3 regions of the Streptomyces sp. NPDC001137 genome follow, and region 1 is predicted to be linked to each of the others. Evidence: riboswitches for the same ligand, from Rfam matches in the RefSeq annotation. Region 1 holds a riboswitch; each other region holds the start of a gene.
What was found. Region 1 has a riboswitch for cyclic di-AMP ahead of ABT254_RS14760 (M23 family metallopeptidase). Riboswitches for the same ligand answer to the same signal wherever they lie in the genome.

Region 1 (10,499 bases):
ACCCACACCCGCCGCTCGATGCGCGCCCTGACCGAGCAGATGCTGGCCCGCGCGGAGTCCGACGGGACGACCCCGCGGGCGGCCGCGCACGCCATCGTCGCGGACCGGCTGCCGGTGATCGCGGAACGCTTCGGCTGGTACCGGTGACGACGGGCCGGGTCGGGCAGGGGTACGGCCGCAGCCCGCACCCTCCGGAACCCGCCAACTGACGGCCTCACCCGGCGCTGTCAGCGGCGACGGAATAGGGTGACGGCGTGGCGAGAGTGCGGTTGAGTGTGGCCGAGCGGCGCGAGGAGTTGCTGCGAGCCGCCATCGGGCAGATCGAGGCGCGGGGTGTGGCGGCGGTCAGGATCGCCGACGTGGCCTCGGCGCTCGGCGTGAGCAACGCGCTGGTGCTGTACCACTTCTCGACCAAGGAGAAGCTGGTCGCCGCGGCCTTCACCTTCGCGGCCGAGGACGACCTCGCGCAGCTGCGCCGGCTTCTCGGCCGCCGTACGACGGCGCTGCGGCGACTGCGGTCGGCGGTGCGCTGGTACGCGCCGACGGGCCAGGCCAAGGGCTGGCGGCTGTGGATCGAGGGCTGGGCGGCGGCGCTGCGCGAGCCCTCGCTGCGGGAGGTCACGCGCGACCTCGACAGACAGTGGAAGGCGGCGATCGCCGAGGTCATCGCGGAGGGCGTGGCCGCGGGCGAGTTCGACTGCCCGGACCCGCACGGCGCGGCTCTGCGGCTGACCGCCCTGCTGGACGGGCTCGCCGTACAGCTGACCTCGTACGCCGGTGCGGTGTCGCGGGCACGGGCCCAGGAGTGGGTGGACGAGGCGCTGGCCCGGGAACTGGGGCTGGAGCGGGCGATGTCGACGGCTTCGGAGCACTGAGCCCCGCACTCGGCGGGGGCTCAGTGCCACCGGGCCGCTTCACCGCCCGTCGCGGCGAGGGCCGTTCTCCAGCCATCCGAAGCACCCCGCCCAGTACGGTTTTCAGGCGACTCCTGGCAGCCCTCAGGCCACCGAAGCGATCCGCATCTTGATGTCGTCCGGCGACAGCGCACCCTTCGCCGTGACGTGGTCCCCGGACGACTCGCCGCGCAGCCGGCGGCCGATCCACGGCACCAGGTACTCACGCGCCCAGTGCACGTCGTCCCGTCGCACCTCGAGGGTGCCGCGCGGCGGGAGCGGCGGCCAGGGCTGGTCCGGGTCGGCCGGCACCTCGAGACCGAGGACCTGCCCGGCGCGCAACGCCACACGCGTGTGCCCCTCGGGTGAGAGGTGAAGGCGGTCGCCGTCCCACGCCCTGCGGTCCTGGACGGTCTTCAGGGACCACAGGTCGAGCACGGGACAGCCGTACCGGTCGGCGATGGCCCGGACATGACCGTTGTAGGTGGCGATCTTGCCGCGCAGGTGCTTGAGCACGGGGACGCCACGGGTGTCGAAGCCGGTGGTCACCATGACGGTGCCGGCGACTTCGGTGAGCTTGGCCACCGCCCGCTCGAAACGCTCGGCGACCTCGTCGGGGTCGGTGCCGGGACGGATGATGTCGTTGCCGCCCGCACAGAACGAGACCAGGTCCGGCGCCAGTTCGACGGCCTGCGGTACCTGGTCCTCCACGATCTGGTCGAGCAGTTTGCCGCGTACGGCGAGGTTGGTGTAACTGAAGTCGCCCTCGGGTCGCCGGTCCGCGAGAAGTACCGCGAACCGGTCGGCCCAGCCGACGAACGCCCCGTCGGGGCCGGGATCGCCGACGCCCTCGGTGAAGCTGTCCCCCACCGCAACGTACGACCCGATCACTGATCTGCTGTCACTCTTCGAATCGTCTGCCACACCGACCATGATTCACCTTCGAATGTGACCTACGCGACCGTAGGAAAGGGTTGACGCGCGGTGAGATAAGCCACTTCTAAAGTGTTCACCAAGCCCGGAATAACCTTCCTACCAGGGCTGTTGAGGCGTCAGCGATGTTGTGCGGCGACACCGAAGGCCGGACCCGGGGATCGAGGTCCGGCCTTCGGCAGCTGTGTCAGGCAGTTGACTGCGGGGGATGTCAGCCGACGCCGACGCCCTTCGAGCGGAGGTAGGCGACCGGGTCCACGTCGGAGCCGTAGTCGGGCGTGGTCCGGATCTCGAAGTGCAGGTGCGGGCCGGTCACATTGCCGGTCGCGCCGGACAGGCCGAGCTGCTGGCCCTCGGTCACGGACTGGCCGGCCGAGACGGAGATCTGGGACATGTGGCCGTACTGGGCGTAGTAGCCGTCGGCGAGCCTGACGACGACCTGGTTGCCGTAGGCACCGCCCCAGCCCGCGGAGACGACCGTGCCCGCGCCCACGGACTTGATGGAGGTGCCGGTCGGGACGACGAAGTCGACGCCGGTGTGGTAGCCGCTGGACCACATGCTGCCGGCCACGTGGTAGCCGGTGCCGATGGTGCCGCCGATCACCGGGAGGGTGAAGCCGGTGGGGGCGGACTGGGAGGCCTTGGTGGCGGTCGCCCTGCCGGCGGAGGAGGACGTCTTCGAGGCGGACGAGGAGGACGACTTGGCGGTGTCCGTCGCGGCCTTCCGGCCGATCGTCAGCTTCAGGCCCGGGTGGATCAGCGACGGGTCGTCGCCGACGGCCCTGCGGTTGTCCGAGTAGAGCCTGTGCCAGCCGCCGGCGACATGCTGCTCGTCGGCGATCTTCGAGAGGTAGTCGCCGGCCCGTACCGAATAGGTCCGCACACCCGCATTGCCGCCGGCACTCTTCCGGGCCGCCTTCTTCTCGGCGACCGGAAGGGACTGGACGGCCTTTTCGGAAACCGCCCGGGGAGGGGACTGAGTGGTGGCGGCATGGGCGCCGGTGGCCCCCATGAGCGGGAGAGCGAGTGCGGCGCCACCGGTTCCGGCGACGGCGATGGAACGGGTGAAGCGCTGGGGCTTCGGGCGACGGTGCTTACCCTTCGCGGGCATGACGAATTCCTCTCCGGCGCCTGCGAGGTGAGCTGTCGGGTTCGGGCTGGAGATGCCCGGCCGCGCATGCGACGCGGCTTTACCCCTAGCCGTTCCGGAGACCGGAACAGGCAGTTGTACCTGTGGGTCCCCCGCTCCTGCCGTTCACGGGTGAGTTTTGCGGGTACCGGGCGGCGGCAGGATTGGGCGTCCGTCCGGATTGGTGGCGAACGTAAGCGACCAAGACGCAGAGGAACAAGTGCCGGTTCCCCGTGAATGCGTTTTTATTGATCCCTTGAGAGAAAACGCCGTGACCCTGCGTGAATTCCGGGGTGATCGTCTCCGTCAAACAGCCTTGTTGAGCATATGAATTACGTGGACATGACGCGCCACGCACCGTCACGGATATGACGCTCCTCACGTGCCCCTGCTCCAGGTTCCCCTATTCGGGAGCGAGTTGGAATGAAGAGGCAGAAGGAGCGCCAAACCGGACAGAAGGCTCAGATGCGCCGCAGACGGAAAACTGCCGCATCGAGGTCGCCACGCAATCCCGTCCTCAGACCGTGATGCAGCAATACGGCACCGCTATGGATTTCGCCCGTTTCGGGGCATTCATACCAGGCTGTCGGGTCGAGGCCCCGCAGTCGCAGCGCCGGTACGGGCTCGCCGTGGCTCTGCGCCTGGAGCCAGGCGAGGACGACCGCCTCGTCCCCGCGCATGTACTGCACCGCACTCAGCCCGCCGCGCGGGGGCCGCAGCCGGTAGAGGTCGCCGTGCTGCACCAGCGGCCGGATCTCCTTGTAGAGCGCCACCCACTCGCCGGCCTCGGCGAGCTCCTCCTCGGTCCACCGGGTGAGGTCCCCGCCGACCCCGAGCACGCCGGCCATGGAGCTCACGAACCGGAAGCGCAGCGAGCTGACCCGGCCGTTGAGCTGGGTGTTCGGGCTGTCGGTGACCCAGGCGGCCATCACCCGCGCGGGGTGGATCTGGCTGAAGCCGTGCTGGATGGCGAGCCGGTCGAGCGGATCGGTGTTGTCGGAGGTCCACACCTGGTCCGTACGGCTCATGATCCCGAGGTCGATCCGTCCGCCGCCGCCCGAGCAGGACTCGAAGGCCACACCGGGGTGGGCCGCCCGCAGCCGGCCCAACAGGGCGTAAAGGCCCCGGACATGATCGACCCAGAGGCGCTGCGGGTAGGACTCGCCGGGCCAGCCCGCGTCGGTGAAGCAGCGGTTGAAGTCCCACTTCACATAGTCGATGGGGGCGCTGGAGAGGAGCGCGTCGAGCTGCTCCCAGAGGTATTCCCGCACGTCCTCCCGGGCCAGGTTCAGCACGAGCTGGTTGCGGAATTCCGTCCGCTTCCGACCCGGCTGGAACTGCACCCAGTCGGGGTGCGCGCGGTAGAGGTCGCTGTCCGGGTTGACCATCTCGGGCTCGACCCAGATGCCGAACTGCATGCCGAGGGCGTGCACATAGTCCGCGAGAGGCTTGAGGCCCTTCGGGAAGCGGTCCCGGTTGACCGTCCAGTCGCCGAGTCCCGCGCGGTCGCTGGTGCGCTTGCCGAACCAGCCGTCGTCGACCACGAACAGCTCGACGCCGATCGCCGCGGCCCGCCGCGCGAGGGCACCCTGCTGCTCCTCGGAGATGTCGAACTCGGTGGCCTCCCAGGAGTTGAACAGCACCGGCCGGTCCTGGTCGGCGTCCGGGATGACGTACGCACGCTGGTAGGCGTGCCAGGCGCGGCTCGCGCCGCCGAAGCCGCCGTCGCTCCACAGACCGGCGAAGACGGGGGTGGTGTACGACTCCCCCGGCTCCAGCCGCAGCAGCCCGGAGTCGTCGTAACCGACGCCGCCGGTGATCTGCACGCGCGCGTCCGGAAGTTGCGCCACCGCGATCCGCCAGGAACCCGACCAGCCCAGAGCGCAGCCGTAGACCTCGCCGTACTCCTCGGTGGCGTCGGTGTCGAGGGCGACCCAGGGCAGGTGCTGGTGGCCGGTGTGGCCGCGGCGGCTGCCGATGACCTTCTCACCGTAGGTGAGAGGCGAGGCGGTCAGCCGGGACTCGGCGGCCCAGCGGCCGTGCAGCTGGGACAGCCGCCACTCCTCGCGCTCGGGCAGTGTCCAGGTCGCGGAGTCGGCCCGCAGCAGCTCCAGGGCGGGTCCCTCGTTGTCGAGGGTCACCCAGCGTTCCACGACGTCGTGCCGCATCCGGTAGTGCAGCGTGATAGCGAGCCCACCGTCCCGGAAGCCCAGCCGGAGGTGGTCGCCCTCCGCCTCGTACCTCTCGAAGCGCCACTCGGTGCCGCGCCGCTCGTCGGTGCGCACGGACAGGGCGGGCCGCACGAAGCGGGGGCCGCCCTCCACCGGGTACTCCTCGCGTCCGTCGAGCGGGGACTCGAAGGGCCGGTAGTCGGGCAGCGGGCGGACGGCGAGTGCCTCGGCGTCGGCGAGCGCGATCCGGGGGCCCCAGTGCAGGTGCAGCAGCTCGTCGTCCTCGGTGAGATGGACGGCGTAACTGCTGGCCGGCCCCGAGAGGAGCCACGTACGGCCGTTGTCTGCGATCTCCAGCATCAAGCCCTCACACATCCGAACAGGTGCGACCAATCCGCAACATCATCAAGCCACGTGAGGCCTGGTCGCAACGCCTGTGGACAACTCATTGCCCCAGGAATCCATGTCGTATCGTCGGGAGGGTGCCCGACGACGAGCCGCGCCGGCCGGGCGGACTGGGAGGAGCCCACGTGACGCAGCAGGTCCCGTCGACCGAACCCGAGCTGGCGGGGGTCCGCAACTTCCGTGACGTGGGCGGACTTCCGACGGTGGACGGACGGCGGGTGCGCCACGGGATGCTGTTCCGCAGCGGCCACCTCGCGCACGCGACCGAGGGGGACGCCGAGTTCCTGTCCGCCCTGGGGCTGCACACGATCTTCGACTTCCGCAACGCCGCGGATCAGAAGCTGGAGGGCCCGGACGTCGAGCTGCCGGGCGTGCGCAATGTGAACCTCCCCCTGACGGACCCGGCGGACGGCGCCGGGTTCTGGAAGATGGTCAGGGAGGGCGAGATCGAGCAGCTGCGCGAGCTCCTCGGCGACGGCAAGGCGGCGAACCGCATGATCGTCTCCTACCGCAGGATCATCAAGGAGCGCACCACCGAGCACGCGCACGTGCTGCGCTCGCTCGCCGACGACAGTGTGCCCGCCCTGATGCACTGCGCGGCGGGCAAGGACCGTGCGGGCCTGTCCATAGCGGTGACCCTGCTCGCGCTGGGCGTCGAGCGCGAGGCGATCGTCGCGGACTACCTGGAGTCGAACGCCAAGCACCGCCGCTACAAGGTGCACCGCAGCAGCCGCTCGGCCGCGGCCTACTCCCCCGAGGTGATGGAGTTGCTCAGCCCCCTGTTCGAGGCGCGTGCCGAGTATCTGGCGGCGGCCTTCGAGACGATCGAGGGGACGTGGGGCGACGTCGACACCTACCTGGAGCAGGGCCTCGGGCTCACCCCGGAACTCCGCGAGCGGCTGCGCGAGCGGCTGCTGGACTGAGCCCGGCCGCTATTTCGCTCCCACCTCGAACAGCAGGTAGACGAAGGCCGCGAAGAGGTGCCCGACGGCGATGTAGATGATCAGACGCACCCATAGGGCGCGGGGGAACTTCTCCTCCATGTTGCTGTTGCTCATGGCATCTCTCCGGTGATCGGGCCCAGGCACAGGGTGGCCGTGGGGCTCTGCAGCAGGGTGTGGACGAACAGGAGCTCCACGCCGTCGGGATCCTGGGCGGCGATGCGGTGGGGGGTCAGCGAGTCGAAGTGCGCGCTGTCGCCGGGGGCGAGCCGGTGCGTGGTGTCCCCGAGGCGCAGCCGCAGCCGTCCCTTGAGGACGTACAGCCACTCCTCGCCGGGGTGCACCCGCACGATGTCGCCCTGCGAGCCGTGCGGCACGTGGACGCGCAGGGCCTGCATACCGCGGCCGGACGCGCCGGCCTGCCAGTAGGTCCAGCCGCCCGCGACGGTCGGTTCCATGTCGGCGGCACGCACCACGGCGTCCCGGTCGGCGACCGTCTCGCCGAGCAGCTCCGAGACGGTCGTACCGTAGATACGCGCGAGGGCGAGCAGCACCGGCAGCGAGGGCTGACGCTGCCCGGTCTCCAGCCGGGAGAGATGGGCGGCCGACAGCCCGGCGGCACCCGCCGCGGCCTCCAGCGTCAGGGAGGCACGACGGCGCAGCGCGCGCAGCTGAGGGGCGACGGCGGGCAGGACCTCGTCCGGCCCGGCCGAGGGCCCCGTCTCGGGAGAGAGCCCGGTCTCGGGAGAGCTCATGCTCTCCATTCAGCCCTGTAATTGCCTGTGCGGCAATTTTCTTGCCTCAGAGGCAAAAGCAGCTCGGGGCCTCAGAGGCAGAAGCCGGCCGGTTGCGTCACTCTCTCGCCGTCATCGTCTGGTACGCCTGGGTCCGTACGTCCGGGTCGGGGTGCCGGCGCAGCCGCCGCAGCAACGACCGCCACTCCTCCGGCCAGCCGACACCGGCAGCCGTGCGGGACACCAGCTGCGCCGCGAGCAGACCGCGGACGGTGCCGCCGTCGCCGGCCAGCCGCTCCGCCGCCGCCAGCAGGGCCGCGACGTGCTCGGGACGGGCCCGGTGCGCCCAGCCCGCCTCCAGTTGGGAGGAGACCTGAAGGGCGACGGCCGTTCCGGCGCCTTCCAGCGCTCCGGCCAGGTCCAGCAGCCGCCCGAGCAGGCGGTCCGGTTCCTCGGTCCGGTCCACCAGCCGGCGCAGCAGACCCGCGCGTTCGGCCGCCAGCAGCGGCTCCGGCGTCAGCAGTGCCGCGATCTCCTCCAGCACCTCGGGCCGCGCGACGCCATCGTACGACGGTGCCACCAGGGACCGCAGCCGTTGCAGCGCGGGCAGGTCCCGGTCCTCCAACGCCTCGGCGCCGCCCTCGGGCGTGTGCATCGCGCCCAGCAGTCCGGTCACCGCGCCGTGGAAAGCGCTGCCCTCGGCCGCGCCGCCCACCGGATGCGGAAGGCCGGAGAGGGCCAGGTCGCGCAGCACCCACCCCGCGTGCTGCCAGTGTTCCCGGCTGCTCAGGTCGCCCACCGTGCCGGCGAGCCGCACGGCCAGCCCCGGCGCGTACCGGGCCCAGGGGGTCAGTCCGCGCAGGAAGCCGTAGGCGAAGAAGCCGTCGTAGGAGGCGAGGCCGGGGTCGTAGACCGCTTCGACCACCGCGGCATACCGGCCGCGGTGCCCGTCGGCCAGCTCCCAGGGGGCCACCTCGACGACGGCCTGGAGCACGCCCGGGGTGTCGTCCCGCACGGCGGCGTCCAGCAGCTGCCAGGCCGCCGGCACGCCCAGCAGCGGCGGCAGGGCACGGATCACGGCGGTCCGCACGTCGGGGTGCGCGCCCGGGGCGAAGCCGCGCGCGAGCAGCGCCACCGCCCGGCGCGGCGGCAGGAAGCGGGCCGCGAGACGTACCGCCTCCTTGCGGGAGGTCACCTTCGCCGGCCGCTCCCCGGTCAGCAACTCGCCCAGTGCGGTGGCCAGTTCGGAGGGGGCGGTGAAGCGGGCGGCGCGGCTCGCCGCGTACACCGCGACCCGGGCCCGGTCATCGCCGGCCTGCTCCAGGAGCACCGGCAGGGCCTCCCGCGGGCGGTCGGTCCAGGGCAGCGCGACGAGCGCCGCCTCGGCGACGACCACCTCCTCGTCGTCCTTGTGCCGCATGGCCAGGGCCAGGCCCAGCTCCGGCACCGGGGCGGCGGCGCGGATCGCGGCGGCCCGGTCGTCCAGCGGGAGGGAGCGGTCCTCCGCCACCTTTTCGGCGAGCCGTGCCGCGGCCAGCTGCTGGCGGGGCAGCCAGCGGTCGGCGGCGCCGAGGTCCGGCAGCGGGCGGGCGGCCCCGGCGACCAGGAAGCGCCCGTACGGCGGGGTGTCGGCCAGCAGGGCGTCCAGCAGGTCCGTACGGTCGCGGGACAGCACACGCCGTACCGGCGCGAGCACGACCGCCGACGGCTCCTGTCCGACGATCCGGGCCACCCGTTCCCCGCGGGTGGCGGGCGGTGCCAGCCACAGGGCCGCGGCCGCCTCGAACGTCATGTCGTCGCCGCGCTCCAGCGCCAGGGCCAGCAGGTCCTGCAGCGCGGGCATCCGCCGGGCCCGCGGGCCGAACGCGGCGGCCAGGCCCAGCAGCAGCCGGAAGTCGGACCTGCCGGCCGCGGCCTCCAGCCAGGGGCGCAGCGCCTCGAACACCTCGTGCTCCTGGCCGCGCCGCAGAACGCGGTGCAACGGCCCGAAGTCCGGTACGCCGACCCGGCCCACCATCCGCTCCAGGGTGCTCAACGCCCAGGCGCGCAGTGCTGTTTCGCCGTCCGCGGCGTACTCGACCAGGACGCGCCCGGCGAGGGTGCGCAGCGCCTTGAGGCTGTCGGCCGAGCAGTCCCGGGCCGCGAGGGCGTCGAGGGCGATCCGGTCGAGCCGGTCGGCGTCGGCGGGGGCGAACAGCCGTGGATGCATCCCCGCGAGCCCCTCCAGCGCGGCCGCGCGCACAGGGTCCTGGTCGTTGCGCAGCCGGGCCGCCGCACCGAGCACCTCGGTGACCGCCTCCCGGCCGCCGTCCCGGGCGGCGCAGGCGACCAACAGCGGCCACGCGGCGGCGCGCTCGTACGCCTCGGACCGCCGGGTCGCGGCCAGCAGTGTGGCGCGCGCCTCGTCGTACGGGCCGTGGGCGAGCGTGTCCAGGTCCTCCCAGTCGTCGACCCGGTCGCCGAACTCGGCGGCGGCCCTGCGCACTTCGGCCCAGCGACGCTCGCGCGGCAGCAGACCGAGCACGGACAGGGCCGGGTCCCAGTTCGTCCCGTCCGCGGTGGCGTCGAGGAAGGCCGCGCGCCTGCCCGGCGCCATGGCCTTCAGCAGTCCGGCGAAGTGGCCGTGGCGCTGCATCCAGTGGCGGCCCAGCAGCGGCAGGGACGGCGGCTCGGCCCGCACCAGCCTGCGCAGCACACCGGGCGGTGGTGCGGGCTCGTGGCGCGGTGCGTTCCGGTCGGGGGAGATGATCCAGCGGACGACACGCTCGGCGTCGGCGTCGACGAGCGCGCCGAGCCCGCCGAAGAGGCCGGGTGGCAGGCTGGGCGGCCCGTACCGTTCGAGGAGGGCGAGGACTCCCTCGGGCCGGCGCGGGGCGAGCGCCGCGACCGTCGTGGCGTTCAGCCGCCACCACTCCTCCCGGGCCGGGAGGTCGGCCCGGTCGGCCAGAGCCCGCTCGGCGTGTTCCAGCACCGGGCCGGGGTGGCGCCGGGCGAGCCGCGTCCAGCCGTCGACGGCGTGCGCGAGCCGGGGCAACTCCCGTGCGACGAACGGCGTGGAGCAGGCGGGCAGCAGACGCGCGGCCTCCGTCTCGCCCCATTCCTCGCCGAGCCGCGCCACCAGCCGCTCGGCGAGCGCGCTGCGGCCGCCGGAGGCCAGCAGACGGGCCAGCCGGCCCCGCAGCGCGGCCGGCGCGTTGTCGTACGCCGCCTCGATCGCCGCGTCCGGCACGGGCAGGGTCCGGGCCGCGCGCAGGGCGTACCCGGAGACCACCGCGTCGGGGTCGGCGAGCCGT
Region 2 (10,499 bases), on a different contig from region 1:
CGTCGGCGCGCTGGCCTTCGTGCCGGACCACCACCAGTCGGCGTCCTTCGTGTTCACGAAGTTCGTGAACAACACGGGCTGGGGCAGCGGGGTGTACGTGGTGCTCCTCGGCCTGCTGATGGCGCAGTACACCTTCACCGGCTACGACGCCTCCGCCCATATGACGGAGGAGACGCACGACGCGTCGACGGCCGGCCCAAAGGGCATCGTCCAGTCCATCTGGACGTCCTGGATAGCCGGCTTCGTGCTGCTGCTCGGCTTCACCTTCGCCATCCAGTCCTACGACAAGGAGCTCGCCTCGCCCACCGGCGCGCCGCCGGCCCAGATTCTGCTGGACGCCCTGGGCGCCACGGCGGGCAAGCTGCTGCTCCTGGTCGTCATCGGCGCGCAGCTGTTCTGCGGGATGGCCTCGGTGACGGCCAACAGCCGCATGATCTACGCCTTTTCACGCGACGGCGCGTTGCCCTTCTCGCGCGTGTGGCACACGGTGAGCCCGCGGACCAGGACGCCCGTGGCGGCGGTGTGGCTGGCGGCGGTCGGGGCGCTGCTCCTCGGCCTGCCGTATCTGATCAATGTGACGGCGTACGCGGCGGTGACGTCGATCGCCGTCATCGGCCTGTACATCGCGTACGTCATCCCGACGCTGCTGCGGGTGCGCAAGGGCGACGACTTCGCGCGGGGGCCGTGGCACCTGGGCCGCTGGTCGCGTCCGATCGGCATCGTCTCGGTGGTGTGGGTGGGCGTGATCACGGTCCTCTTCATGCTGCCCCAGGTCTCACCGGTCACCTGGGAGAGCTTCAACTACGCCCCGGTCGCGGTCCTGGTCGTCCTCGGCTTCGCGGCGGCGTGGTGGGGCGCCTCGGCCCGCCACTGGTTCCTCAACCCGGGCCACGAACGCACGCGGGCCAGGGAGGCTGCCCGCGTGGCGGCCTCCGGGGACGCTTCCGCGGGAGCCCCCGAAAAGGTCGATCCCTGACACTCCGGCTGGATCTTCGCCTCCGGACACGGCCGTGTCCCCGATACCCGATCGGAGACGCGGCCGTGTCCGGCTATGCTCGGGGAGGCAACATCGCCAGGGGCCCTTAGCTCAATTGGCAGAGCAGTGGACTTTTAATCCATTGGTTGTGGGTTCGAGTCCCACAGGGCCTACCGGTGTTGGTCGGGGGATACGCCCTCCGACCTGCCATACAGCGCTCGGGCCGGCTTCGGCCGGCTCGGGCGCTGACTCGTTTTCGGGGCAGCGTGAGCGGGCGGGCCGACGCTGACTTTCGTCGGTGTGCGGACGGTGTCCGGCTACCGAAGTCGCCGTGGGTTCAGCACTTCGGACGCTGACCGGTTCGGCTCGGCGCTCCTCGGCGGACATCCGACGGCGGGCGACTCCCGGGGCGTGTGACGCCGGCCGCGGGGTTTTCGCCGCGAGAACACATGCGAGATCACGACACCTGGCGCGCTGCCGTCCGTTTTGGGGTATTTACCACTAATCTCCGGTTGCAACAAGGAGTTGATCTGTCACAGGTCGCATCCACTTCGCTCCACCGGAGATGACATGCACAAGCTTCGCAAGGCCGCCGTCCTGGTCGCCGCCCTCGGGACTGTCGGGCTTCTGAGCGCCGGCGGCGCCCACGCCGACGGTGGCGTCGGTGTCCAGCAGAGCACCACCTGCAGGTCGCACGACCTGAACATCAGCGTCCTCGGTGAGGTCGGCCTCATCAACGGCCTGTTGGGCAACGCGCTCAACGGCGAGGGCAACACGGGGGCGCAGAGCACCTCCGAGGGCTCGGACATGGGCTGCAGCAACGCCTTCGGCAAGTAAGTCGCGGACGGCTGCTGCCGGATGAACGGCCTGCTGGGTGAGCGCCCAGCAGGCCGTGGCCGTTCACCGTGGCCTGCTGGGCGGGGGTTCGTTACTTGGACGCCGGCGGAGTGACGTTCCCGAGGCTGAAGTCACTCCCCGTCGTGAAAGCGGGGGCCGCGTCCGGGCTGCCGTGGCGCCCGCTGCGGCTGTCGTCGTCGTAGGCCACGGCGTTGGACTGGGAGTTGGCCACCGCGGTGACGCCCTCGTCGTCGTCGTGGCCGTGGTCGTGGGCGAAGCTGACGCCGGCGCCGAAGGCGGACAGGCCCGCGATCGCTGCGGCTACGACGGCAACGCGCTGGAACTTGCGCATGGTTAGACCCTTTCTTACCCGGGCGCGACGCCCTGGCTGGCTACGTATTGTGACAATATATGCACTGATAGTAGTCATTTGGGATCTTGCGGTTGTCCGCGCGCCGTGTCGTTTTTCGTGCGATCCTCAGCCGCGGCGGCGGCCGACGTAGTCCATGACGGAGCCGGCCTGCTTGATGTCCGGGTCGTTGGTGAGGCCGGAGGGTTCGAAACGGGTCCCGACGTAGTCCGCCACGAGGATGTCGAGCGGGACGCCGTGCTGCAGGCCCCGGGTGACGGTCGAGGAGAAGGCGTCCATCATGCCCGCGAGCGTGGAGCCCTGCTTGGCCATGCGCACCGTCACCCCGGCCACGCGGCCGTCGGGGGCGTGCGCGACGGTGAGGTATCCCTTGCCCTCGCCGACGCTGAATGACCGGGTCGTCGACCGCATACGCCTCGCGGGGCGCGGTACGGCGGGCCGGGCCGCCGCCCGCGTCTCGCCGGCCGCCCGTGTCGTACCGTCCCAGAATCGCTCAGTCATGAACGCCCTCACTCGTCGTCGATCCGCGCTGTCCCGGACATGCGTGGCTCAATTCCGCAGGGTTGCGCCCTTGTACACAATCTGTGGGCACCAACTCGCCTTCGGCCACAACATGTTGGGGTTGAAGATAGGGGTGGGAGGGCGGAGAAACGGTTGTGGCACGCCGGAAGAGGGGGCGGCCCGCAGTAAGTTGGGCCGAGGTCCGGTCTGCGCACCTGTGTGGTCCCAGCGGCCCGACTGCGCGCGGGCTCGCCGGGGGCCGAGTTGCTGTGGGTGGGGCGGGCGAGTCGGCGTTGCCAGGTGCCGTCTGCGCCCGGGAGTTCGCCCTCGTCTGACCGGCGCGGATGGTGTAGTCCGCTGCGCCGCGCCGTGCGGGTGGGGCGCTTGGCGCGGCTGCATGGGGAAGGCCCGTGCGTGGGGTGAACAGCGGCTGCCCGGCACCTTGCGGTCATCGGCCCCACCCGGCCCGGGTCAGCCCGCGCTCAGCTCCGCGAGCGGCAGCGTGTGCTGGGTCTGGAGGACCTTCGCACGCAGGTAGCGGACGTTGTGGGCAGTGGTGAAGACCCCCGTGGGCACGCGGTCGCGGACGTCGACGCCCAGGTCGCGGAGCTGGGCCGCCTTGTCGGGGTTGTTGGACAGCAGGTCCAGGCTGTCGATGCCCAGGGCCCCCAGCATCTGCGCGGCCGCCGTGTAGTCGCGGTCGTCCTCGGGCAGCCCCAGGGCCGCGTTCGCCTCGTACGTGTCGAGGCCCTGGTCCTGGAGGGCGTAGGCGTCCAGCTTGTTGTACAGGCCGATGCCGCGCCCCTCCTGGCGCAGGTAGAGCAGCGCACCGCCGCGGTCCGCGATCCGCTCCACCGCCTCCCGCAGCTGCGGACCGCAGTCGCAGCGGGCCGAGCCGAACACGTCGCCGGTCAGGCACTCGGAATGCAGGCGGACCAGAGGCGTTGTACCGGGAGCCGGGTCGCCCAGGACAACGGCCACGTGCTCCTGGCCGTCGGTCAGGCCGTGGAAGGTGACCAGTTCGGCGTCGACGCTGTAGCCGTCCTGGAAGCGCAGCGGCACCCGGACGCGGGCGCGCGGGGTGGCGGCGGGGAAGTCGGGCATGCGGGTCTCCGGGGTCGTCCATATCTGCTTCAGTTTTGAAGCAGCTGCATGGTGGGGAACCCTACCCCATGCTTTAAATTTGAAGCAACAGCTTTTCGGGATGCCCCGGGTTTCCGGGCTGCCTCAGGAACCCCTCAGGAACACGGTCCGGAGGAGCGGCGGCGCCAGGGAACCTCATCCGAGGTCGGGCGCTCCTCCTCCCGCTCCAGTGCCTGCACCACTCCCGAGAAGATCTCCTCCAGCTGCTCGACCTGCTGCGGGGTCAGCTGGTCGAAGAGCAGCGAACGCACGGTCTCCACATGCCCGGGCGCCGTCCGCTCCAGAACGGCCATTCCCTCGGCGGTCAGCATGGCGAAGCTGCTGCGCTTGTCCCACTGGCAGTCCTCGCGCCGGATCAGACCGTCCTTCTCCAGCCGGGTCACGGCATACGTCAGCCGGCTGCGTGTGATCTTCGCCCGCTCGGCGAGATCGGTCATGCGCAGCCTGCCGTCCGGCGCCTCGGAGAGGTTGGCCAGGATGGAGTAGTACAGATGCGGCATGCCGGCGTCCTGCTGGAGCTGCCGGTCGATGGCGTCCTCCAGGAGGTGCGTCGCCGCGATGTACGCGCGCCAGGCGCGCTGCTCCTTCTCCGTGAGCCAGCGAGTCGTCATGCCACCAGTGTAGGTTTGTTTCAAACTTTAACCAAGCGTCCAGATCGCAGCCCGTCGTCCCAGCCTGACCGCCGCCGAGAGTGAGCGCATCCGATGCCGTACCCGTACGTCCTGCTGTCCGCCGCCGTCTCCCTCGACGGCTACCTCGACGACACCGGCCCCGAGCGCCTCCTGCTCTCCAGCCCGGCGGACTTCGACCGCGTGGACGAGGTCCGTGCCTCCGTCGACGCGATCCTCGTCGGCGCCGGCACGATCCGCGCCGACAACCCGCGTCTGCTGGTCAACTCGCCCGAGCGCCGCGCCGCCCGCGTGGCGGCCGGACAGCCGGAGTACCCGCTCAAGGTCACGGTCAGCGGCTCCGGCGACCTGGACCCCGACGCCCATTTCTGGCACACGGGCGGCGAAAAGCTCGTCTTCACGACCGACAAGGGCGCCGAGCGCGCCCGCGCCCTCGGTATCGCCGCCGACCTCGTCCCGCTCGGCCCCGACCTCGACTGGCGCCGCCTCCTGGAGCATCTGCACGAGGTACGCGGCGTGCGGCGCCTGATGGTCGAGGGCGGCGGCACGATCCACACCCAGCTCCTCCAGCAGGGCCTCGCCGACGAACTCCAGCTGGTCCTGGCCCCCGTCTTCGTGGGCGACCCGGACGCCCCCCGTCTCTTCGGCCCCGGCGCCTACCAGCCCGGCCGCCTGCGCCTCACGGAAACCCGCCGTATCGAGGACGTGGTCCTCATGCGCTACGAGCCCACGGCCCCCGGCACCGGCCCGCTCCCCACCGCCGCCGACCACCACTGGCTGGCCCTCGCCTGCGACCTCGCGGCCGAGTGCCCGCCCTCGCGCACCGCCTTCAGCGTCGGCGCGGTGATCGTCGCCGCCGACGGCACGGAACTCGCCCGCGGTCACTCCCGCGAGGGCGACGACCCGGTCGTCCACGCCGAGGAGGCGGCCCTGGCCAAACTGGACCCGGCCGACCCGAGGCTGGCCACGGCGACGGTGTACAGCAGCCTGGAACCCTGCGCCCATCGCGCCTCCCGCCCCAAGCCCTGCGCACGACTGATCCTCGACGCGGGGGTACGGCGGGTGGTCACGGCCTGGCGCGAGCCGGACACGTTCGTCGCGGGGGCGGACGGGAGCGGGCTGCTGGCGGGGCGCGGGGTCGAGGTGGTCGTGCTGGAGGAGTACGCGGGGCGGGCAAAGGCGCCGAACGAGCATTTGCTGGGGTGACTTGAGGGGAGTGACTCGGTGGGGGTGACTTGGGGGGTGATCTTTCAGCGCCGGTCGGCATCTCTCAGCCCGTCCGGCGTTTGAGGACGAGGCCGTTCAGGCCGAAGGGGAGTCTGCGGGCGCAGCCCCCAGCACCGCCCACCACACCCCCCGCACCGGCCGATCGGCCCAACAGATCCTGCGCCCAACTCCGCGAACGGCGACGCTGACCGTACCGGCCGGAGGCGATCGCGGAGGTAGAGCCAGTGAGGTCAGTTCCCAGACGTGCGGCGGCAGTTCTCCTCGTCCTCCTGCTGACGGCGCTCGTCGCCTCCTGCGGCACCGACCCGGGCACCCGCACCATGGCGAGGGCGCTGCCCCCGGGCGCACCGTTCACCCACCCCGGTGTCCTCGTCAGCCAGGCCCAGCTGGACGTCGTACGCAAGAACGTCATCGCGGGCAAGCAGCCCTGGCTGCAGGCGTTCCTCGACATGCGGGACAGCAAGTACGGCTCGTACAAGTACACGGCCCAGCCGACCGCGATCGTCAACTGTCCCTGGGGCGGCAAGGGCGCGAAGGGCTGTCTGGAGGAGCGGCAGGACGCCATCGCCGCCTACACGCAGGCCCTCCTGTACAGCGTCACCGGTCAGCGTGAGCACGCCGCCAAGGCCCGGGAGATCATGGACGCCTGGTCGGCGCAGCTGAAGCGGCACACGGCGCAGGACGCCCAGCTGCAGTCCTCCTGGGCCGGGTCGACCTGGGCGCGGGCCGCGGAGATCATCCGGTACGCACCGGGCGCCGGCTGGCCCGCCGACCGGGTACGGCGGTTCGCGGCCATGCTGCGCACCGCCTACCTCCCCGAGGTCACCAGGGACCTTCCCGACTACAACGGCAACTGGGACCTCGCGATGACCGACGCCGCCATCGGGATCGCCGTCTTCACCGACGACCACAAGACCTTCGACGCCGCCGTCAAACGCTTCCGGGGCCTGGTGCCCGACTACTTCTACCTGCGCAAGGACGGCAAGATCCCGCTCACCCCGGCCGGCTCCGACGCCAACACCGTGCAGAAGCTGGAGACGTACTGGTTCAAGGAGACGAAGTTCGAGGACGGGATCGCACAGGAGACCTGCCGCAACTTCAAGCACGTCGGCTACTCCCTCGCCGCCACCGCGCACATCGCCGAGACCGCCTGGCACCAGGGCGTCGACCTGTACGGCGACGTCAAGGACCGGCTGAAGGCGGCCCTCGACTTCCACGCCCGCTACGAGATGGGGGAGAAGCCCCCGCGGTGGCTGTGCGGCGGCAGGGTCGTCGGGAACATGGGCCCCGACCTGGAGGTCGTCCTCAACCACCTGGAGAACCGGCTCGGCACCCCCGTCCCGGCCGCCCACAAGCTGGTCGCGCAGACCCGCCCGGCCGGCACCGACGACCTCTTCGTCTCCTGGGAGACGCTCACCCACGCGGACAACCCGGCCGCCTGACGCGGGCCCCGCGGGCCCTTACGGACACCGGAAAACCCAGGTGAGCGGGGGCGGACGCAAACCCTGGCGCAGACAGCCCCGCGGATGGCGTATGCTGGTTACACAACGACGCGGGGTGGAGCAGCTCGGTAGCTCGCTGGGCTCATAACCCAGAGGTCGCAGGTTCAAATCCTGTCCCCGCTACTCAAGGCTCAGGGCCGGAGTCCAGTCACTGGACTCCGGCCCTGAGTGTTTCCCCCGGTCGGGCCATCCGGCTCGCCCCGCGCCGCCGTCCCGGGAAACCTGGAGCGGTGGAGCACGAGGGGCCGATCTCATACGCACGCACCTTCGTGCGGCTGCTCCCGGCACTGCTGATCGTCGGCGGGGCCTGCTACGACTACCTCACCCCGTCGCGGTTCACGGCGGGCCCCCTCTTCACGGCGGCCCCCCTGGTCGCCGCCCCGCTGTACTCGCGCCGGGGCACCGTCCTCACCGGCGGCGCGACCGTCCTGGTCGTCACCGCGATCCACGCCGAGGTGGGCATCCTCCTCCAGGTCGAGGCGGTGACCGAGCTGGCCACCGTGGCGACGGTCTCGGTGCTGGCCGTCCTCATCAACCTCCTCGTCCGCCGCAGCAGCGAGGAGCTCGCCTCGCAGCGCGAGATCGCCGAGGCCGCCCAGCGCGCCGTGCTGCCCGAGCCCGCCGAGCGGATCGGAGGGTTCGCGATCGCGGCACGGTACGAGGCCGCGCAGGCGGACGCGTCCATCGGCGGCGACCTGTACGCCGTGCAGGACAGCCCGCACGGCGTACGGCTGGTCGTGGGCGACGTACGCGGAAAGGGGATGGGGGCGGTGGCCGCTGTGGCCGTCGTCATCGGGGCCTTCCGGGAGGCCGCCGAGCAGGAGGCCACGCTGGAGGCGGTCGCGCAGCGGCTGGACCGGGCGCTGGAGCGGGAGGCCGCGCGGCGCGCGGGGATCGAGCTGTTCGAGGGGTTCACGACCGCCGTGCTCGCCGAACTCCCGCACGGCGAGGGCGTCGTACGCATCGTCACCCGCGGCCACCCGCCCCCGCTGCTGCTGTGCCCCGACGGCACCGTGCGCACCCTGCACGCCCGCGAGCCCGCTCTGCCGCTCGGCATGGGCGGGCTCGGGAGCCGGCCCGACCGCGCGGAGGAGACGGCGTTCGGCAGCGGGGCCACGCTGCTGCTGTACACCGACGGACTGTCGGAGGCGCGGGACGAGCACGGGGTGTTCTTCGATCCGGCGGAACGACTCGCCGGCCGGGTCTTCCACGACCCCGCCGCGCTGCTCGTCACCCTCGCGCGGGAGGTGCGCAGGCATGCCGATGAGGCCATGACGGACGACATGGCGCTGCTCGCCGTAAGGCGCCCCTGAGCAGGTGCGGCCGGGCGCGACGAGGTGCGGCCGGTTGTGACCGGGTGTGATCGGGCGAACCCCCTCCGCATAACAACTGACAAACCGTCAATGTCCGTGGGATTCCTGAGGCGCGGTCAACTCGCCCGTTTTTCGCCGTTCATGCGCCGTACGTCCAGGTCGGAAAGGTTAATGATCAAGCGGAACACCTTGGAATCGGCACCCCGGGTCTATTAACGTTCGATAACGCAGCGCGGTCGTCCCAGCCGTCACAAGAGGCGGCTCCGTGCGCACGCGCCGAATCCCGCAAGGGAACCGGGGAACCACCACCCTGGGGTGAATCGCGCTGATACAGCCGTGGCAGCACGGCAGGTATACGCGCGTAGGAGACCTTCCTGCTCCGAACCCGTCAGCTAACCCGGTAGGCGAGAAGGAAGGAAAGGAGCACGCCCACGTGGCGTCCAACCCGCCTGCCCCGCAAGCCCCGTTCGTGCCGAGCACCGAGCCCTTCGGCTTCGCCGTCCGACGCACCGACGAGGGCCCCTGGGAGGAGTGGAATCCCACCGAGGACTCCATCGCCCCGGTACGCGGCCGGCACCGCGTCGCCAAGCAGCGCGGCGGGGGACTCGCCCGCAGCTCCACGGTCCTGGGCGTCGGCGTCATAGCCGCCGTCGGCGCGGGCGGCATGGCCAGCGCCAACACCGGCAAGCCGCCGGTGTCGATCTCCATGCCCGATCTCGCCTCCGTGGGCCATGTCTTCGACGGCGGCTCCGACGCCCCCAAGGGCTCCGCGACCGCGCTCAGCGATGTCGCCACCACCTCCGAGGGCAGCGCACAGGGTGCCAAGGGCGCCGGTGAGGCACTGCGCGACCGGATCATGGCGCAGGCCGAGTCGCAGCAGGTCCAGATCGACAGCAAGAGCCAGGCGGCCACCGAGGCGGCCCTCGCCAAGCAGATCGACGAAGCCGCCGCCGAGGCCGAGAAGGAGGCCGCGGCCAAGGCCGCCGCCGCGAAGGAGAAGGCGGAGGCGGACGCCAAGAAGGCCGCCGAGGCCGCGAAGCTCGCCGAGCTGGCCAAGCAGTTCAAGCTGCCGGTCGTGTCGTACACGATCACCGGCACCTTCGGTCAGGCCGGCTCCATGTGGTCCTCCGGCTACCACACGGGCCTCGACTTCGCCGCGCCCACGGGCACGCTCATCAAGGCCATCCACTCCGGCACCATCACACAGGCCGGCTGGGCGGGCTCGTACGGCTACCGCACGATCCTCACCCTCGACGACGGCACCGAGCTCTGGTTCTGCCACCAGTCGTCGATCAGCGTCAGCGTCGGCCAGAAGGTCAGCACGGGTGACGTCATCGGCCGCATCGGCGCCACCGGCAACGTGACCGGCCCGCACCTGCACCTCGAGGTCCACCTCGACGGCAATGCCACCGGCATCGACCCGATGACGTGGCTGCGCAGCAAGGGCCTCAACCCCTGACACCCGTACGCTCTCCGTCCGTACCCGGAGTGCCGTAGTCCGCTTGTTTACGGGATCTTTGCGCCCACTGCGGAAGAGCGGCCTCCTGGGCGGGCGTTGACGTAGACCATGACTTCTCCTTCTCTGCGCAAGCTGGGCTCCTCCGGCCTCGAGGTCTTCCCGCTCTCCCTCGGCGGCAACGTCTTCGGCTGGACCGCCGACGAGGCCACCTCCTTCGACGTGCTCGACGCGTACACGGCCGCCGGCGGCAACTTCGTCGACACCGCCGACTCCTATTCGTCGTGGGTCGACGGCAACCAGGGCGGCGAGTCCGAGACGATCATCGGCAAGTGGGTCAGGGCGCGCGGCAACCGCGACGACGTGGTCATCGCGACCAAGGTCAGCCAGCACCCAGAGTTCCAGGGCCTGTCCGCCGCGAACATCAAGGCCGCGGCCGAGGCGTCCCTGCGGCGCCTCGACACCGACTACATCGACCTCTACTACACCCACTTCGACAAGCCCGAGGTGCCGGTCGAGGAGATCATCGGCGCGCTCGACGAGCT
Region 3 (10,499 bases), on a different contig from region 1:
CAGCAGTCGGCGGGGCTGGAGCAGCGCCGCCGCGAGGCCGAGCCGCTGCTTCATGCCCAGGGAGTACGCCTTCGCCTTCTTGCCGGCCGCCGCGGTCAGACCCACCCGGTCCAGCGCGGCCGCGACGCGGGTACGGCGGGTGCGCGGATCGGCGGTCGGGTCGGCGGCGTCGTAACGCAGCAGGTTGTCGCGGCCGGAGAGGAAGCCGTACAGGGCGGGGCCCTCGATGAGGGCGCCGACGTGCGGGAGCACGGTGCGCGAGGCCCGCGGCATGGGCTGTCCGAGCACGCGCGCAGCACCCGAGGTGGGCTCGATCAGGCCCATCAGCATGCGGATGGTGGTGGTCTTGCCCGAGCCGTTCGGACCGAGGAAGCCGAAGACGCTGCCCGCCGGGACGGTCAGGTCCAGGCCGTCGACGGCGAGTTGTCCGCCGCGGTAGCGCTTGGTGAGCCCACGGGTGGCGATGACGCTGTCACCCGGCGGCTCGCTCCGCTCCGGCTCCGTGGCGGACTCCTCGTCCATCGGCTTCCTCGATTCGTGCATGTGCTGCCTCTCGCGCGGCGGCTACGTACAGTGACTACGTACGAGCATCGCGCAAGGTTCCCGGCCAGGCGCTCGACGCATCGATACAGCCTCGCGCCCCTTTCGGGGCGCTGCGCTCAGCCCGCGTTCGCCGCCTTGACCAATGCGTCCTTGTTCACCGCGCCGACGTAGACCTTGCCCTTGTCGGTGATCAGGGCGTTGATCAGACGGGTCTTGAAGACCGTGCCCGAGCCGAACTTGCCGGAGACCTTGTCGCCGAGCGAATCGAGGAATCCGCCGAAGTTCCCGCCGACCTCGGAGCCGGACGGGATGCCCTTGCCGCCGGTGTCGAAGGTGGCGATGGAGGTCCAGCCCTTGCCCAGGACGTTCAGTCCGTCGAGGCCCTTGCCGAGGTCCTCGTCCGGCCTGCCGGGCTTGCCGGGCTTGCCGGGGAGCTTGCCGGCCTTGTGGTCGCCCTTCGGGGCGCCCTCGAAGTGGCCCTTCGCGTGGTCGCCCTGCTTGTCCTCGGTGACCTTCGCGCCCTTGGGCGGGGTGAAGTCGAAGGTCGATGCGCTCGGCTTGGCGAAGCTGACCCGGGTGAAACCGGCATCGATCACGGCGGCTCCGCCGCTCGCCGGGGTCAGGGTGAACTTCAGCGGCAGCCCGGTCTTCGAGTCCACGGCCACCGTGATCTGACCGACCGTCGAACCGGACTGCTTCGGCTTGATGACGAGCCGGTACGCGTCACGGCCCGCGACCTGGGCGGTCCCCTCGACGGTCACCGAGGTGGTGGAGTCGACCGACTTCAGGGCGTCCTTGGTGAGGTCCTGGGGCGTGGCGGGGACGTCTTCCTTCTGCTGCTTGTCCGCGCCGGCCGGGGCGGTCGAGTGGTAGACCTCGTTCGACTGGCTGTCGTAGCCCCAGACGTCCTTGCCGTTGTGGATGATGCTGTATTCGGCCGCGTTCTCCAGCAGGGACAGCTTCTGCCTGTCCTGGCCGTCGGCCGCGACGCGCAGGGTGTGCGTGCCGGTGGCGAGCTCCGTCAGCTTGGAGCTCGGGTCGGCGGACGAGCCGTCACCCGACGTGCCGGCGCCGGACGTCAGACTGCTCTCGAGACCGCCGAGGTCCGGCAGCCCCAGGTCAGTGGTGATCTTCACCGTGCCGGACAGCTGCTGCACGTCCGACTTGGCGATCTTGTCGATGAGTTGCTGCGCGCTGATCTTCGGCAGGTCGGGGTCACCGGAGTCGGCGAGCGCCGGGACGAGCCCGATGGTCGCCGCCGCCACCCCCACCACCGCGACCGGGACCACGTACCGCGCGGCCTTGCGCCGACCCGCGCGCAGGTCGTCGGCCTCCCCGGCGGTCGTACTGTCGTCGGATTCGTACGGTGCCATGTGTGCGCTACCTCCGTCGTCGGCGGCGGCTTGTCCAACTCGCGTGTTTCTGTTGTCCACCCCGAGCCGCCATTCTCACCCGAATCGGTGATCAGTGGTGATTTCCGTGGTTTCCATCTCACCAAATCGGCCAGGAGGAAGCGTCAGCCCCGGGGGCCAACTCCGTGTACACCTGGGGTATGACGCGACAGGGCGGCGCCTGCCCCCGACCCGTAGGGGTCGCAGGGGGAAGACGCCGCCCTGGGTGAGCTCCCGTCAGTTCTGCAGGAAGACGTAGTCCGCCCGGTACGGCACTCCAACGATCGCGCCCGGAGTGCAGGAGCCGGCCGGGGCCACTCCGCCCACGGTGTTGAGCCGCAGGATCTCGGTGGTGTTCGCGAGCAGACCGTGGTGCTTGCCGGCCTGAGTGGCCTTGAGGTCGAGCTCGGGGATGTTGCCGTCCCCGTTCGGCGTCTTGGCCAGGACGGCCCCGGTCACCGCGCTTCCGTCCGGCGCGACCCACTGCGGCGTACCGGAGTTGGGCGCCACGAAGGAGTGCCGGATGCCGCCGCCGAGCAGGGCGCCGACGTCTCGCTGGGCGAAGGCGTAGCCGCCGCCGGTGGCCGGCTTGCACTCGTAGATCTGCTTGCCCTTGATCACGGACGCCTGGAAGTTGTGCAGGGCGTGACGGAAGTCGAAGGCGGCGACGGTGACCTTGTGGAGCTGGCCGCGGACGGCTCCGCCGGGGAACTCGGTGGTGTGCAGGTTGGCGTAGAACGAACCGGGGTCGGACTTGAGGGCGGCGAGCAGCCCGGCGTCCTTGACCTCGACCGTGCCGGTGACGCTGTGCCGCTTGCTGTTCTTCAGCAGGTCGGTGAAGTCGACCTTGACGCCCCCGTTGGTCCCCCGGGCGCCCTGGTGGATGTGGAGCATGGTCGGTTTGCCGGTGCCGCGCCAGGTCACGGCGACGGACACCTTGTCGTCCTGCACCTTGATGAACTCGAGCGCGGCGCCGTCCTTGTCGCCGACGGCCGGACCGCCCGCCACGGGAACCTCGTTGGCCCCCCGCAGACTGGCGGCAAGAACGGTTCCCCCGGTGTCGCCGGACAGGGTCCCCCCGGCGGCGTGGGCCGGGATCACCGCGGCGGCGATCCCCCCTGCGGCGGCCACCGCGGCGGCGGCCACCATCAGGCTCTTACGGCGCTTCGAGAACGTCGTGTTCATGCCCATGATTCTGTTTTCTCCCCGTAGACCGGCCGACACCCCCTGCGTCGGCCTTCTGGGGAGGACTACGGAAGCGATCTTATTCTGGACTCAGTCCAGATATGTGACGTGTATCACATCACTCGAACATGCAGGTCGGAGTGGCAGCTCAGCCGGCCCGATGGACGACGGCGTCGCACATCTCCATCAGCGCCAGCTTCGCATCGCACTCCGGCAGCGGGGCCAGCGCCGCTCGCGCGTCCTCCGCGTACCGCACCGTGTCCCGGCGCGCCTGCTCCAGCGCGGGATGCTCCCGCAGCCCGGCGAGCGCCTCGGCGTGCCGCGCGTCGTCGCTCAGGTCGGAGTCCAGCAGCTCGCACAGGGCGATGTCCTCGGCGAGCCCCAGCCGGGCCGCCCGCTCCCGCAGTCGCAGCACCGGAAGGGTGGGGACCCCCTCACGGAGGTCGGTCCCGGGCGTCTTCCCGGACTCGCGCGACTCGGAGGCGATGTCCAGTACGTCGTCCGCCAGCTGGAAGGCGACCCCCAGCCGCTCCCCGTACTGCGTCAGTACGTCCACGACCGTCTCGTCGGCGCCCGACATCATCGCCCCGAAGCGGCACGACACGGCCACCAGGGAACCCGTCTTGCCGCCGAGCACGTCCAGGTAGTGGTCGACCGGGTCCCGGCCGTCCTGCGGCCCCGCCGTCTCCAGGATCTGCCCCGTGACCAGGCGCTCGAACGCCTCGGCCTGGACCCGGACCGCCTCGGGGCCGAGGTCGGCGAGGATGTGCGAGGCGCGCGCGAACAGGAAGTCGCCGGTGAGGACCGCCACCGAGTTGCCCCAGCGGGTGTTGGCGCTGTCGACGCCGCGCCGCACGGCGGCCTCGTCCATCACGTCGTCGTGGTACAGCGTCGCCAGATGGGTCAGCTCCACCACCACGGCCGACGGCACGACACCCGGCGCATACGGATCACCGAACTGGGCGGCGAGCATCACGAGCAGCGGGCGGAACCGCTTCCCGCCCGCCCGCACCAGGTGCTGGGCGGCCTCCGTGATGAAGGGCACCTCACTCTTGGTGGCTTCGAGCAAACCTTCCTCGACGGCCGCCAATCCGGCCTGGACATCGGCTTCCAGAGCCTGGTCCCGCACGCTCAGCCCGAACGGCCCGACGACGGTCACGAGGGGTCTCCTGTCTGCTGGTGTCTACTGGCGGTTACACGGTTTGTCGATAGGTCGCTGACATCACTCAAGTCAGCGTATCCGGTCACCTTTCGATCACCGATGCCACCCACCCGTCCAGCCCGGGCGGTATCGGATCACGACCGGTATGTTTTTGATCAACCGATAAGAACGGATATCTATCGACTTGTCTATCGGGGTGTCGGCCGACCCGCCTCTCGGAGCACCCCCCGGCTCGTCCCCGGCGCGCCGCTCGGCGTGTCCCTCGTTTGAACGAGCCCGAAACATCCTTCCCCCACGAAACGACTCACGAGGACCTCCGGATCCCGGGCCCGGGGTGCTCGACGGGCGACCGTCATGACAACGACGTGCACCACATGACAGGTTCCGCTTTCGCCCCCCAATGAGGCGATGGGCGGCTGGTTGACTATGAGTTGGGGTCATTGCCCTTTTTGCCGTTCTTGCGGATGCCGGTGACTTGACTCACACGGCACGACGGACGCGCGGTGCCGATTCCCCCGCCGCTTCCCCACCCCCGCAGGCGAGTTGAGGCTTGGCAACCGCAAAGGATCAAGCACCCCATAAGCCTCAGACCAAGGTCAATAGGCCTGATCTGTGAGCCCGACACTTGTTCCCGCCATGTGCTCTCGCATACGTTCCCGGCCTGTCGGGCGGACGCCGAATCCTGCCGCCGCCCGCGCACGACCATCGACCGAACCACTCGCACGGCAGGAGCGGGGGAACCAGGTAGGCCGCCGGACCGGGCATCCCGGTGCGGCTAGGGGTGAAGCCGCGTCGCCGTACGGCTGCGCGGCCGGGCATCTCCCCGCCCGAACCCGACAGCTCACCTCGCAGGCGACGGAGAGGATCCCGCCATGCCTGCAACAGGTCAGCACCGCCGTCCCAGAAGCAACCGCCTCGCCCGCAAGCTCGCCGTCACCGGCACCGGCGCCGCCGTTCTCGCCCTTCCGCTCATCGGGGCGAACACCGCGTCCGCCGCCACCCCGACCGTGGCCAACGTGAAGTCGATGGGCTACGCCGACAATCTCGACGGCTGGATCAGGGGCGCCCTCCAGGTCATGAAGCAGAACGGAATCCCCGGGACGTACAACGGGATCTACCGCAACATCATCCGCGAGTCCTCGGGCGACCCGGCCGCCATCAACAACTGGGACTCGAACGCGCTCGCAGGCACTCCGTCCAAGGGGCTGCTGCAAGTCATCGACCCGACATTCCTCGCCTACCACGTGCCCGGCACGGCGATGAACCCCTTCGACCCGATCGCAAACATCACGGCCGCCTGCAAGTACGCTGCCGCGCGGTACGGGTCGATCGACAACGTGTTCGGCGCCTACTAGGCGCTTTGCGGCGGAGCCGCACAGGGATACAGCCCCGCGCCCCTTCGGGGTGCGACCGCTCACAGCCCCTCGAGCTGGCCGAGCTCCACGAGTTCGTCGAGCTCCCCGAACTCGACGAACAGTCGCTCGAGGACGACGGCGATGCCGTCGTCCTCGTTCGACAGGGTGATCTCGTCGGCCACCGCCTTGAGTTCGGGGTGGGCGTTGGCCATGGCGACGCCGTGGGCGGCCCAGTCGAACATGGGAATGTCGTTGGGCATGTCGCCGAAGGCGATCGTCTGCTCAGGACCGAGTCCCAGGTGTGCGGCGGCCAGTGCGAGGCCCGTCGCCTTGGTGATGCCGCATGGCTGGAGTTCGACGGTCCCCGGTCCCGACATGGTGACGGTGGCCAGCGAACCGACGACCGAGCGTGCCGTCGCCGCCAACTCGTCGTCGGACAGTGCGGGATGGCGCAGCAGCACCTTGCTGATGGGTTCGCACCAGAGGTCGTCGCGCCGGTCGACCCGGACCGCCGGCAGCGTCGGATGCGGCATCAGGTAGCCCGGTTCGATGAGCGTGAGGCCCTCCACACCGTCCTGGTCGACAGCCGCGTACACCTGGCCCACCTCGGCCTCGATCTTGCCGAGGGCGGTCTCGGCCAGCTCCCGGTCCAGGGTGACGGACCACAGCAGACGGTCCGCGCCCACGTCGTACACCTGCGCGCCCTGCCCGCACACCGCGAGCCCCCTGCTGCCCAGTTGGTCGAAGAGCGGCCGCACCCTGGGGGCCGGCCGGCCCGTCACGACGAGGTGCCGGGCGCCGGCCCCGGCGACCCGGGCGAGCGCGGCGAGGGACCGGTCGGACAGCGTGTCGTCGCCTCGGAGCAGCGTGCCGTCCAGGTCGGTGGCGATGAGTGCATATGCGGTGGGTGCGGCCATGATCAGAGAATACGGACAGGACGCCCCACCGACTCATCGCGAACCGGACGACGGCCCGTTGCTCCACCGTCCCTCGCCCAACTCCCTTATCCTTGTGGGCTCTTCATCATCAGGCCGGGGCCCGCGGCCCCGGCCTAGCCGTGCGCTGCCGCCAGGTGTTTGGCCAGCCTCGGAGAGGCGAACTCGGTACCGCACACGAAACGCATCACCGGGCCGTACGACGCCGCGGCCGGCAGGCCGGTGAAGTACAGGCCGGGGACCGAGGAGACGTATCCCGCGCCCAGTTTGGGTGTGCCGCGGCTCACCGCGAGACGCGTGCGCAGTTCGTGGCCGAGGAAGTCCATGGCCGCGATGTCCACCCGGTAACCGGTGGCCGCGATGACGTGGTCCGCGGACATGTCCTGGACGCGGCCCGCGTGGGTGCGCACCGTGAGCTCGCAGCAGCCGTCGGCCGCGTCCGCCCGCACGATCCGGTCGACCTCGCTGACCTGTACCTTCCCCTCGAAGCGGTCGCGCAGCCACCAGGCGCCGAGCGGGCCGAGTACGCGCCGCACCAGGTAGTGGCGGGTCTCGGCCGGCAGGTAGCGGTAGGGGTGCGGGTAGTAGCTGAGGGCCCACAGGGACCAGGCGCGGCCGAAGGGCGACTCGGGGCGCAGCCTCGGCTGCTTCCACGGCGGTGCGCCGAAGGCGACCCTGCCGCGGCCCCGGGAGACCACCCGCACCCGTGCGCCCGCCTCCGCCGCCAGCGCCGCCGTCTCCAGCGCGGACTGGCCTGCGCCGATCACGATCAGTTCCTTGCCGGCGTAGCGCGTCAGGTCGTGCTGCTGGGAGCTGTGGGAGACCGGGCCCGTGGGGGTGGGTCCGTCCGCCGCGGCGGTGGCCAGTTCGGCCGGCAGGTACGCGAGGCCGGACAGACCGGTCGCCACGACGACCGCGCGGGCGGTGAACAACTCACCGGAGTCCAGCTTCAGTTCGAAGCCACCACCCTTGCGCCGGTCCACCGACACCACCCGCACCCGCTCCAGTTCGGGCACCAGCTTCTGCTGGAACCACTCGCCGTAGGAGATGAAGGTCTCGACGGGGATGATGTCCTCGTCCGTCACCAGCCGCCTGATGCCGGCGGCGTCGCAGTAGTCTGCGAGTGTGTGGCCCTGCTGCGGCGCGTCCAGACTGGAGGCGGCAGGGGTCGACTTGAGGAGCATTCCGGCGGGCATGTGGTCGCGCCAGCTGACCATGGGCTCGCCGAAGACACGGACCGGCAGTCCGCGTGCTCGGAGATGGGCGGCGGTCGACAGGCCGAAGGGCCCGGCGCCGATGACTGCAACCGGTTGAATCACGAAGTCCCTCCCCAGGACGCTCACTTCGTCACTTCGTGTGGTTCGTCTCGGGCGGCCGACCGGTCGGCTAGCCGCCTGAACTGGTGGTGCTGCCGCGGCGGTTGGTCCGCCACAGCTGGTACAGGTGCTTCGCGCCCGGCCGCACGAAGCGCGCGAGCATCGTGAGGAACGGCAGCGGGTCGTCACCCGCGAGCCAGGCCAGCTCCGTCCCGCTCGCGCGCGCCGGTGCGTGCGGCGTCGTATAGCCGCTGCGGCGGTAGGCGAGCAGGGCGGGCAGGTCGATGTTCTCCACGATGTACCGGTGGCCGGCCCGCTGTTCCCCCTCCGGGACGGAGCGGCCGGTCAGGTCCAGATGCATGGCGCGGACGACGTCCACCCCCGACTCGTTCTCGAAGAGCCGGAACTGGGCGCCCATGCGGGGGTTGAAGTCGAGGAGTTTGTACTGTCCGTCGCGCCGGTCGAAGCGCAGGTCGAGGTCGATGATGCCGGTGAAGCCGATCTGCTTGATGAAACGCGCGGCGATGTCCGCGAGTTCCGGGTTGTCGACGACGTACGCGTTCGCCGTCATGCCCGCGTGCGGCGGCCAGGAGCGCACCTTGACGCCGGTGAACATGGCCAGCGGGGTGGAGTCCTGGTCGAAGTAGGCGTGCACGATCCAGTCCTCGGCGTCCTCCCTCGGCAGGTACTCCTGGAGGATCACCCCCGGGCACTCGCCCCAGTCCCGAGCGAGGCGCAGCAGGCCCTCGGGGGTGGAGATCCGCGTGGTGCCGTTCACCGCCGGCTGCCTGCGGCGGACGAACGCCTCACGGTTCTTGGCGACCACCGGGAAGCGGGCCTTCTCGGCGAACGTGACGATGTCGTCGTACGACTGCGGGAAGGCGGCCGTGGGGCTCGGAATGCCGTGTTCCACGCACAGTTCGTGCAGTCCCTGCTTGCTCGCGAGGCGGCGGGGCAGGGCGGGCTCGACCCGTGGGAACAGGAAGCGGCCGGCGAGCGCGTCCTGGTGCTCTGCGATCAGCACCGCCGCCTCCTCGTCGGTCGGGACGAGGACGGCCGGGCGGCCGATGCGGCGCCCGATGCGCAGCAGGCCCTCCACCAGACGGGCGGGTTCCTCCGTGCCGGTGGTCGGCCAGACGAAGGCTTTCTCGAGATAGCGGGAGGAGGCGGCGGGTGTGTAACGGTCCTCGGCGATCGCATACATCGGCACGCCGAGACGGCCCAGGCTGCGGATCGCACCGACACCGCCGTGGTGCAGCGGGTAGTCGCCGAACTTGACGATCAGGCCCGGCACTTCACGGTCGGCCGCGAACGGCACACTGCGCGCGCTGCTGGCCACGGGTCCCCCCACGCGTCCCCCCTACGGACCGGACCCACCCCGTCCGTGTCCCCCAAAGGACGCTAAGCCGGAATTGCCACGTCCGACAAGCCCAATTCGGACATTGCAAACTCTTTAGACACTGCCCAAGACTGGCAACCCGGCCGTAACGTGTGGCGCGTCCACACAGCGGCCATGTAACGGTTCGCGCAGGTGGCACACGACAGACGGTCCGCGACACAGTGAGAGTGAGGCAGCACCCCATGCCCCCCTTCGATGTCCCCGAGGGCGATCCCTTCGGTCCGCACAACCTTCCGTACGGCGTCTTCTCCCCCGCCGGCTCGACGGAGCGGACCGTCGGCGTCCGGCTCGGCGAGCATGTCCTGGACGCGGGCGCGGCGGCGCGGGCGCTCGGTTCGCCGTACGCCTCCCTGCTCGCGCGGCCCTCGCTGAACCCGCTGCTCGCCGCGGGCCGCACCACCTGGTCGGACGTACGCCGCGCGCTGACGGCGTGGGTGACGGTACCGGCGCACCAGGAGGCGGTCGGGGCCTTTCTGCATCCGCTGGCGTCGGTGACGCTCCACCTCCCGTTCGAGGTCGCGGACTACGTCGACTTCTACGCCTCGGAGAACCACGCCCGGAATGTCGGCCAGATCTTCCGCCCGGACGCCACGGACTCGCTGACGCCCAACTGGAAGCATCTCCCGATCGGTTACCACGGGCGGTCCGGCACGGTCGTGGTGTCGGGCACGGACGTCGTACGGCCGTCCGGGCAGCGCAAGGCCCCGGCCGACGCGGCGCCCGTCTTCGGGCCGTCCGTCCGCCTCGACATCGAGGCCGAGGTCGGATTCGTGGTGGGTGTGCCCTCGGAGCGCGGGCGGCCGGTGGCGCTCGGCGACTTCCGGGAGCACGTCTTCGGTCTGTGCCTGCTCAACGACTGGTCCGCGCGGGACATCCAGGCCTGGGAGTACGTCCCCCTCGGCCCGTTCCTCGGCAAGTCCTTCGCCACGTCGGTGTCGGCGTGGATCACCCCGCTGGACGCGCTGGAGGACGCGCGGGTGGCACCGCCGGAGCGGACCCACCAGCTGCTGCCGTATCTGGACGACGCAGCCGACTCGGGCAACGGTCCCGGCGGGTACGACCTGCGGATCTCCGTCGCGATCAACGGCTCCGTCGTCTCCGAGCCGCCGTTCTCCACCATGTACTGGACGGCCGCGCAGCAGCTGGCCCATATGACCGTGAACGGCGCCTCCCTGCGGACCGGCGATCTGTACGGGTCGGGCACGGTCAGCGG

Region 2: another riboswitch for cyclic di-AMP. It lies ahead of ABT254_RS31280 (M23 family metallopeptidase); the one in region 1 lies ahead of ABT254_RS14760 (M23 family metallopeptidase).
Region 3: another riboswitch for cyclic di-AMP. It lies ahead of ABT254_RS02355 (transglycosylase SLT domain-containing protein); the one in region 1 lies ahead of ABT254_RS14760 (M23 family metallopeptidase).

What each region holds. Positions count from the first base shown of each region.
Region 1 covers NZ_JBEPBA010000006.1:290,515-301,013, reverse strand. The annotation lists gene ABT254_RS14775 (glutamate dehydrogenase) at 1-147, shown strand, start outside; gene ABT254_RS14770 (TetR/AcrR family transcriptional regulator) at 255-875, shown strand; gene ABT254_RS14765 (SGNH/GDSL hydrolase family protein) at 999-1,784, opposite strand; gene ABT254_RS14760 (M23 family metallopeptidase) at 2,038-2,937, opposite strand; cyclic di-AMP (ydaO/yuaA leader) riboswitch at 2,942-3,109, opposite strand; gene ABT254_RS14755 (alpha-galactosidase) at 3,417-5,486, opposite strand; gene ABT254_RS14750 (tyrosine-protein phosphatase) at 5,657-6,454, shown strand; gene ABT254_RS14745 (DUF6126 family protein) at 6,464-6,589, opposite strand; gene ABT254_RS14740 (helix-turn-helix domain-containing protein) at 6,586-7,227, opposite strand; gene ABT254_RS14735 (hypothetical protein) at 7,325-10,499, opposite strand, start outside.
Region 2 covers NZ_JBEPBA010000019.1:21,503-32,001, reverse strand. The annotation lists gene ABT254_RS31335 (amino acid permease) at 1-976, shown strand, start outside; tRNA gene ABT254_RS31330 (tRNA-Lys) at 1,077-1,149, shown strand; gene ABT254_RS31325 (hypothetical protein) at 1,547-1,813, shown strand; gene ABT254_RS31320 (hypothetical protein) at 1,905-2,165, opposite strand; gene ABT254_RS31315 (TSCPD domain-containing protein) at 2,292-2,684, opposite strand; gene ABT254_RS31310 (GTP cyclohydrolase II) at 3,156-3,788, opposite strand; gene ABT254_RS31305 (MarR family winged helix-turn-helix transcriptional regulator) at 3,923-4,438, opposite strand; gene ABT254_RS31300 (dihydrofolate reductase family protein) at 4,532-5,662, shown strand; gene ABT254_RS31295 (alginate lyase family protein) at 6,004-7,125, shown strand; tRNA gene ABT254_RS31290 (tRNA-Met) at 7,235-7,308, shown strand; gene ABT254_RS31285 (PP2C family protein-serine/threonine phosphatase) at 7,416-8,498, shown strand; cyclic di-AMP (ydaO/yuaA leader) riboswitch at 8,763-8,920, shown strand; gene ABT254_RS31280 (M23 family metallopeptidase) at 8,932-9,957, shown strand; gene ABT254_RS31275 (aldo/keto reductase) at 10,066-10,499, shown strand, end outside.
Region 3 covers NZ_JBEPBA010000001.1:491,169-501,667, forward strand. The annotation lists gene ABT254_RS02335 (ABC transporter ATP-binding protein) at 1-522, opposite strand, end outside; gene ABT254_RS02340 (LolA family protein) at 660-1,916, opposite strand; gene ABT254_RS02345 (CHRD domain-containing protein) at 2,172-3,119, opposite strand; gene ABT254_RS02350 (polyprenyl synthetase family protein) at 3,268-4,278, opposite strand; cyclic di-AMP (ydaO/yuaA leader) riboswitch at 4,979-5,149, shown strand; gene ABT254_RS02355 (transglycosylase SLT domain-containing protein) at 5,154-5,636, shown strand; gene ABT254_RS02360 (HAD family hydrolase) at 5,696-6,553, opposite strand; gene ABT254_RS02365 (FAD-dependent oxidoreductase) at 6,688-7,890, opposite strand; gene ABT254_RS02370 (carboxylate--amine ligase) at 7,958-9,205, opposite strand; gene fahA (fumarylacetoacetase) at 9,469-10,499, shown strand, end outside.